2 regions of the Lysobacter sp. HDW10 genome follow, and region 1 is predicted to be linked to the other one. Evidence: predicted binding sites of a transcription regulator. Region 1 holds the regulator's gene; the other holds the start of a gene.
What was found. Region 1 encodes sigma-54, which starts transcription at its own class of promoters, with help from an activator protein. Its sites were predicted from a motif close to TGGCACGNGCNTTGC; they were not measured.
Positions count from the first base shown of each region.

Region 2: a site for sigma-54 is predicted at 1,534-1,548, ahead of glnA (type I glutamate--ammonia ligase). Genes of this name have one in related genera too.

Region 1 is NZ_CP049864.1:188,509-192,722, forward strand. It holds gene lptC (LPS export ABC transporter periplasmic protein LptC) at 1-352, shown strand, start outside; gene lptA (lipopolysaccharide transport periplasmic protein LptA) at 339-824, shown strand; gene lptB (LPS export ABC transporter ATP-binding protein) at 828-1,547, shown strand; gene G7069_RS00935 (RNA polymerase factor sigma-54) at 1,587-3,047, shown strand; gene raiA (ribosome-associated translation inhibitor RaiA) at 3,148-3,474, shown strand; gene G7069_RS00945 (PTS sugar transporter subunit IIA) at 3,546-3,992, shown strand; gene hprK (HPr(Ser) kinase/phosphatase) at 3,989-4,214, shown strand, end outside.
Region 2 is NZ_CP049864.1:654,501-658,714, forward strand. It holds gene G7069_RS03295 (DUF4442 domain-containing protein) at 1-31, opposite strand, end outside; gene glnA (type I glutamate--ammonia ligase) at 91-1,500, opposite strand; gene G7069_RS03305 (GNAT family N-acetyltransferase) at 1,667-2,176, opposite strand; gene G7069_RS03310 (multidrug efflux RND transporter permease subunit) at 2,173-4,214, opposite strand, start outside.

The DNA of each region.
Region 1 (4,214 bases):
AGTCGACCACAGCATGACCCTGCAAACGCCCCGCTTCACGTTCCCCGACAAAAAGAGCCGTTTGTGGGAAGCCACTTCGAATACCGCATGGGTATCCGACAAGGCAGAAGAAGTACGTATGCGTGGTGCGGTTCGCCTGTATTCACCCGATGGTCAATCCAAAGCCGTGATGCGCAGCGAGAAAATGAATGTTTTCCCGCAGCAAAACCGTGCCGTGAGTGATGTCGAGGTCGCGGTAACCCAGCCCGGCGTTATACTTCGCGGTCGAGGATTCGAGGCCCAAATGGACCAAGATCGCGTCACTCTGAAATCGGAAGTCCGAGCCCAATATGACCCCAATGTCTCTCAGTAAGCACGTGTTGAGTGCCCTCGCGATGGCCGCCTGCTTTGCCGGCGCCGCACAGGCGCGTTCCAGTGATCGCAAGGCGCCGATGAATATCGAAGCCTCGACCCAGGAATGCACCCTGGGCGCAAAAATGGTCTGCACCCTGTCGGGCAACGTGATCATCACGCAAGGCACGCTCAAGGTAAACGCGGGCCGCGCCGTCATCACGCAAGCCGATGGCCGCCCTCAGCGTGGCCAGTTGTCAGGCGGCGTGACCGTGAATCAAGAATTGGATGACGGCACGCCGATGTCCAGCAAGTCAGCCAATGCCGACTACGATTTCATCAACGAAGTCATTACCTTGACGGGCAATGTGACCGTGACACAACCGCGCGGCTCCATGTCTGGTGCACGCATCGTCTACAACACGAAGACTGGCCAAGTGAACAGTGGGGGCGATGGCACCCGCGTCAAAATGGTCATCATGCCCAAGGGTTGATCGATGCTGGTTGCAGAAGGTTTACGCAAGCAATACAAGTCGCGCGAAGTCGTCAAAAACTTTGGCTTGACATTAAATCCCGGAGAAGTGGTGGGTCTGCTTGGCCCGAACGGTGCCGGCAAAACCACATGTTTCTACATGATCGTTGGCTTGGTACAAGCCGATGCCGGTCGCATTGTGTTGGATGGCGAAGACATCACCTCCAAAGCGATGTACACGCGCGCTACGTTGGGCGTGGGCTACCTCCCGCAAGAGCCGTCCGTTTTTCGCAAGCTCTCGGTACGCGACAACATCAAGCTCGTGCTTGAGTTGCGCAAAGATCTCAATAACGTTGAACGCGCGCGTGAGCTTGAATCATTGCTGGAAGAACTGCAGGTCACGCACGTTGCAGAACAAATGGGTGCAAGTCTCTCGGGCGGTGAACGCCGCCGCGTAGAAATCGCGCGCGCCCTCGCCGCAAAACCGCGCCTAATGTTGCTAGATGAGCCTTTCGCCGGCGTTGACCCTATCTCGGTCACCGAAATTCAACGCATCGTGCGTCACTTGAAAGACCGTGGCATCGGCGTGCTGATCACCGATCACAACGTCCGTGAAACCTTGGGTATCTGCGAAAGAGCGTATATTCTCAACGAGGGGGCCGTCTTGGCGCAGGGAACACCTGACGAATTGCTGGCTGATGCTGATGTACGCCGTGTCTATCTCGGCGAAGGCTTCAAGCTGTAGCACTGTGCCAACCGGTCCGTCATACGTACCGGAGGTTCTTTGAAGCAACAACTGCAAGCGAAACAATCGCAACAACTGGCGCTCACGCCCCAGCTGCGTCAGTCCTTGCATCTGTTGCAAATGTCAGCGCTCGAACTCGATGCGGAAATTGCGCGCGTTTTGGAAGAAAACCCGCTGTTGGATTGGATCGAAGAATCCGAATCCCTGCCGGATGCCGATCAAAACGCAGCCGTCGGTGAAACCATTCAAACCACCTCCGATGTGCCGGTAGAATCCCCCGACCAACCGCTCGATTCCATTTCCGATTGGGCAAGCAATAAAGATATTGCGTGGGAACACAGCGGCGGCTCCGGCAGTGGTCAAACCGATGATGACGATGACGACGACAGCCAACGTGGCGAACGCATTGCTGCGCAAGAAACCTTGCATGAACATTTGATGTGGCAATTGCGCATGAGCCAGTTGTCTCTGCGTGCACAAGCCATCGGCGAGGCACTGATCGACGGTATTGATGACGACGGCTATTTACGCGAATCGTTCGACGGCATTCGTGATGTGCTTGAAGGTCAGTACGCGGTCGACGATGCCGAAATTGAGTCGGTGTTGCAGCAAATTCAAGTGTTCGACCCGGTCGGCTCCGGTGCTCGGTCTTTGTCTGAATGTTTGTCACGACAGCTTGATTTGCTTGATGGCGACGCGACCCTCATCGCGCACGCACGCACCTTGTGTAACAACTGCCTGGAACGGCTGCCCAAAATCGGATTGGCAGGCATCGCAAAAACCTTGGCCTGCGATGAGACCACCGCGCAAGCGGTGTTGGAATTGCTCAGAACCTTGGACCCCAAACCCGGCAGCGCGATTACGCCGCTTGAAGCAGACACCTATGTCGTCCCGGATGCCGTTATCTGGCGCGAGCAAGGCGTTTGGCGATCGGCACTCACGGGGCATTCGGTACCGCGGGTGGGTATTCACCAAGCCTATGTCCGAATGATGGCCCAAGCATCGCGCGAAGATGCCGGCTACATGCGTGAGCACCTGCAAGAGGCACGCTGGATTCTGCGTGGCATCGAAGCGCGCGGCGAAACCTTATTGAGCGTCACCCGCTGTTTGGCGCGCGAACAGTCCGCCTTTCTGGAGTTCGGCGAGATGGCCTTGCGCCCCCTCACCCTGCGCGCCATCGCGCAAAAGCTCGATTTGCATGAATCCACCGTGTCTCGCGCCATCGCGCGCAAATACATCCGGACGCCGCGTGGCACCATCGCCATGCGCAGCTTCTTTGCATCCGGCATCGAGTCGGACGCGGGAGAAACGTCCAGCGCTGCCATTCAAACGATGATTCGCGAGCTCATTGATAAGGAAAACCCGCGCAAACCCTTGTCGGACGCGGCTTTGACGAAACATCTGAACGACACCGGTGTGCCCGTTGCACGCCGAACCGTGGCCAAATATCGCGAAGCCATCGGTTTACCTGCGTCTTCCGATCGGATGCGCTTGGCGTAAACGGTAAATTGAAGAAACGCTCACGTTTTCTTTATTCACTTTTCAATTGATTTGGCGCATTCTGGGGTTGCAAGCGGTCATAACCACAGGAGGAAAGACAATGCGTATTGATGTCCATGGTCACCAAATCGAAGTTACCGATGCACTCCGTAGCTACACCACGGAAAAAATGGAACGCCTCGCTAGGCACTTCGACCATCCGCTGGATGTGCGCACCCAACTTTCCATCGAACGGCCGAATCACTGTGCTGAAGGCCATGTCACGGTTGCTGGGAAGGTATTACACGCGGATGCCACGGCACCGACCATGTATGCCGCGATTGACGTTTTGGTCGACAAGCTCGACCGCATTTTGATGAAACACAAAGAAAAGATGGTGGACCATCACCGCGGCGGCAGTTTGTCCAGGACTGACACGATCGCCTGATCGTTCGACCCGTTTAGGGTCAAGTTGGTATCCTTCAAGGCTCGACACCATGCGAGCCTTGGAGAGCGTGCATGACTTCACCTTTACTGGACTTCGACCGCGTCATTCTGCTGTCTGAGGCCGAAGACCGTGAAACCATTCTGCGCGAAGCTGCGTTTCTGCTAGCTTCCCCTGGTCTGGATTACGAAGCCGTTTTTGAGGCACTGCGCACGCGCGAAGCGATGGGCAGTACGGCCCTCGGTCAGGGCGTCGCTGTGCCGCATGGCCGTCTGGACAACTTGGAAACGCGACGCGCCTGCTTTATCAAGCTGGTCAACCCTGTCGATTTCTCAGGTGAGCCTGTGGATTTGGTCTTGGCGGTCTTAGTGCCGAAGACCGGACAACAAGGGCATTTGCAATTGCTGGCCAAAGTCGCCGAGAAATTCGCGCGCGATGGTTTTCGTGATGCCTTGCGCGCGGCGAATACCAAGGGACTTTTGTACGCAGCCCTCACTTCTTCTCAAGGATTCGTCGAATGATTCCCGGGGCGTCTGCGCAAGATCTGTTTGATGGTTTGCTTGAACGGCTCGATTGGCGCTGGGTGGCCGGCAAGGACGGCAGCACGCGATCCGTTGAAGCGATCAACACCAATGCACGACGTCCCTCGCATTGCGGCTATCTCAATATTATTTATCCGAACAAAGTGCAGATTCTGGGGGCGGAAGAATTGCAGTGGCTCGACACTTTGGAGTCGCGCGAAC
Region 2 (4,214 bases), 470 kb from region 1:
CGCGAAACACGCTCGGGTCTTTTTTCTTCATCAAACAAGCATAACGAAAGACCCCCGCAGTGCGCGGGGGTCTGTCCATTCGAAACAGGATCAGATCGTGTAGTACATCTGATACTCGAGCGGGTGCGTCGCAGCGCGAAACGCTGTGACTTCCTTGTGCTTCATACCGATATAGGCATCGATGAAATCGTCGGTAAACACACCGCCGGCTTTGAGGAAGTCGCGATCTTTATCCAGCGCTTCCAAGGCTTGGTCGAGTGAATGACACACGGTCGGAATGTTCTTTTCTTCTTCCGGGGGCAAGTCGTACAAATCTTTGTCACTCGGGCTACCCGGATCGATTTGGTTCTTGATGCCGTCGAGACCCGCCATCATCAAGGCGGCAAAGATGAGGTAGCCGGAGTTCATCGGATCCGGGAAACGAATTTCGATGCGACGTGCTTTCGGATTCGCGACGTGCGGAATACGACAGGAAGCGGAGCGGTTCGAAGCCGAGTAGGCCAACATGACCGGTGCTTCATAGCCCGGCACCAAACGCTTGTACGAGTTGGTGGTGCTGTTGGTGAATGCATTGATGGCGCGCGCGTGTTTGAAGATGCCGCCGATGTACCACAAGGCCATTTGTGACAGACCGCCGTAGCCGTCACCCGAGAACAAGTTTTGACCGCCTTTGGCCAAAGACATATGCACGTGCATGCCGCTGCCGTTGTCGCCGACGATGGGCTTCGGCATGAAGGTCACGGTCTTGCCTTCGCGATGTGCGACTTGCTTGATGATGTATTTCATCGTCAACAAATCGTCTGACTTCTTCACCAAGGTATCGAAGCGCGTGCCGATTTCGCATTGGCCGGCGTTTGCGACTTCGTGGTGATGCACTTCGACTTCGATGCCGGCATCGGTCAAGGTTTTGCACATTTCAGCGCGGATGTCGTGCAAAGAATCGAGCGGTGCGACCGGGAAATAGCCGCCCTTCACCATCGGACGGTAGCCGTGGTTGCGACCGTCGTAGTCGCGGCCTGAGTTCCAATGCGCTTCTTCGGAATCCACTTGGAAGAAGGTGTGACCCATCTCGTTGGCGAATCGTACGGAATCGAAAATGAAGAATTCCGGCTCCGGGCCGAAGAACGCTTGGTCTGCGATGCCGCTTGCCTTCAAGTAGGCTTCCGCACGACGCGCGACACCGCGCGGATCGCGCGAGTAGGCCTGCATGGTTGCGGGGTCAAGAATGTCGCAGGTCAAAATCAACGTCGGGTGCATCGTGAACGGGTCGATCACCGCGGTCGATGCGTCCGGCAACAAGACCATGTCGGAATTTTGGATGCCGCGCCAACCGGTGATCGAGCTGCCGTCAAACATGCGGCCGTCTTCGAACAGGCTTTCGTCGATGATGTTGGCTGGGAAGGTGACGTGGTGCTGCACGCCACGCATGTCCGCGAAACGCAGATCAACGAATTCGATGGCGTGGTCTTTGACGAGTTTCAGGACATTTTCGATGGACATGGTCGGCTCTGGCGGAAGGATGCTTTGTTTAAAGCAATCCGCGTGCCAACTATTCTTCAAGCCTAAGTCATTGATTCAATGATCAATTACGCGATTGCGCCGGCAAGATTGCACCATCTAGGACTGACATTGCACTTAGTTGGTGCAAATCTAGCGCGCTTTGGTTTCAGCCGACGGATGCCTTTGGCGCCGCGTATCGCATCGCGACATCGCAGCGTTCGTAGCGCGTGCCAAAGCGTTTGCCGATCTCTGCGTCGTGGGTGAATCCCAGCTTTTCATACAAATGAATCGCCGCCGCACACTTTCGGTTGGTGAGCAGGTACAGCGGGTCGGCACCCAGCTCCAACGCACGGGCAATGACGTGCGACAGCAAGAACTCACCCGCTTTGAGACCACGCACCGACGCACGCACGCCCATCTTGGTGAGCTCGATGCTGTGTTCGCCGGTCCGCTGCAGTGCACATGCGCCGACGATGCCCATGCCGTCCATCTCTGCAAAGAGGATGTCGCCGCCCGCATCGATGATGCGGGCGCGCGGATTTTCCAAAACATCCCGATCGGTGTCTTCGAGCTTGAACATCGACGTGATCCATTCCGCATTGATGTCATGGAAGTCCTGGGCCAAATCGTCCGAGAACTGTCGCAACTTCAATCCTGAAGGGATTACGTCTGTCATGGTGACGGCACCTTTTGCGTTGCCGGTTTTGCGATCTCGTCTTCGAGTCGATCACCCAGCATCCAACGCACGGCGACGTAGAACACAGGAATGAACAACAGGCCGAGCACGGTCGCAAACACCATGCCGCCAATCACGCCGGTACCGATCGCGTGACGCGCGTTCGCGCCGGCACCTGAAGAAATGGCAAGCGGGAAGACACCTGCGATAAACGCGAGCGAGGTCATCAAGATTGGCCGCAAGCGAAGTCGCGCGGCTTCCAAAACGGCCGCACCCAAGGGCTTGCCGTCTTGGCGCGCGAAGATCGCGAACTCGACAATCAAGATGGCGTTCTTCGCCGCCAAGCCCATCACCGTGATCAAGCCGATCTTGAAGTAGATGTCGTTTGGCAAGCCGCGCAACATCGAGAAAATGACCGCACCCATAATGCCGATCGGCACAACAAGCAGCACGGCAATCGGCACAGACCAGCTTTCATACAACGCGGCCAAGCACAGGAAGACCACGACGATCGACAGCACCATCAACATCGTCGTTTGATTGCCCGACAGAATTTCTTGATAGCTCTGACCTGCCCAGTCGTAACCGAAGCCTTGCGGCAGATCTTTCTCGACGATGCGTTCCATGGAGTCCATGGCATCGCCTGAGCTATAGCCTGCGGCCTGTTGGCCCACCACTTCGATCGCCGCAAAGCCGTTGTAACGCTGCAATGCGGGTGGCGCAATTTGCCACTTCGAAGACACCACATTGGTGAGCGGAATCATTTCCGACACGCCGGAGGCATCTTGCGTCTTGGACGGCGAATAGAAGTGCGACAAGGATTCCGCACCCGTGCGATACGCGCCTTCCGCCTGCATGGTGACGCGCTTCACGCGGCCGCCTTGCACGAAGTCATTGACGTACACCGGCGCCAACATCAATTGGATTGCCGAATAGATATCGCCCACCGACAGTCCCATTGCTTGCGCTTGAACGCGATCCACATTGAGCTTCAACTGCGGCGCATCTGCCAACAAGTTGGGACGCACGGCCATCAAGGATTTGTCCTGACTCGCTTTGCCCATCAACGTGCCGAGTGCTTGGCCGAGGGCCTCGCGTCCGGCGCCGCTTCGATCTTGCAAGTACATATCGAAACCACCGAACTGGCCCAGACCACTGACCGTCGGCAAATTCATCACGAAGACTTGCGCATCGCGAATACCAAACATGGCGCCATTGGCCTTGGCAATAAATTCAGTGGCCGTGGCATCGCGCTCACTCCAATCTTTGAGCTTGATGAAGCCCATGCCGACGTTTTCGCCTTGACCCATGAAGCTGAAACCCGATACCTGCATGAGGCTTTCAAGCTCAGGCATCTTTTCCAGATTCTTACGGACTTCATCGAACACAGCGTCAGTACGACGCAAGGTGGCACCCGCGGGTAACTGCACCATGACCATGGCATAGCCTTGATCTTCTTCCGGCAAGAAGCTGCCTTTCATCTTGGTGAAGAGGAAGCCGCCGACGATCGCCAAAGCCAGGAACACCACCATCCAACGCGGTGTGTGGCGAATCGCACTGCCAATGTGACCGACATAAGTGGTTTGCACTTTGTCGTAGACCTTGTTGAAGCCGCGGAAAATCGGATTGCGGCTTTCGTGGTGCGCAGTGGGTTTCAACAAGCTGGCACACAAAGCAGGCGTGAAGCCCAATGCCAAGAACGCCGAGAAGAACATGGCGATGGCAATCGTGAGCGCGAATTGCTTGTACACCGCACCCGCACTACCCGTTTGCAGCGCGCTGGGAATAAACACTGCAGCGAGCACCAAGGTGATTGCAATCACAGCGCCGGTGATTTGTTCCATCGCCTTCTTGGTGGCTTCGTAGGGCGACAAGCCCTCTTCCGTCATCAAGCGTTCGACGTTTTCAATCACAACAATGGCGTCATCCACCACGATCCCGATCGCCAACACCATGCCGAATAGGGACAGCTGGTTGATGGTGAACCCGAGTACGTACAAGCCGAGGAAGGTGCCGAGCAATGCAACGGGAATCACCA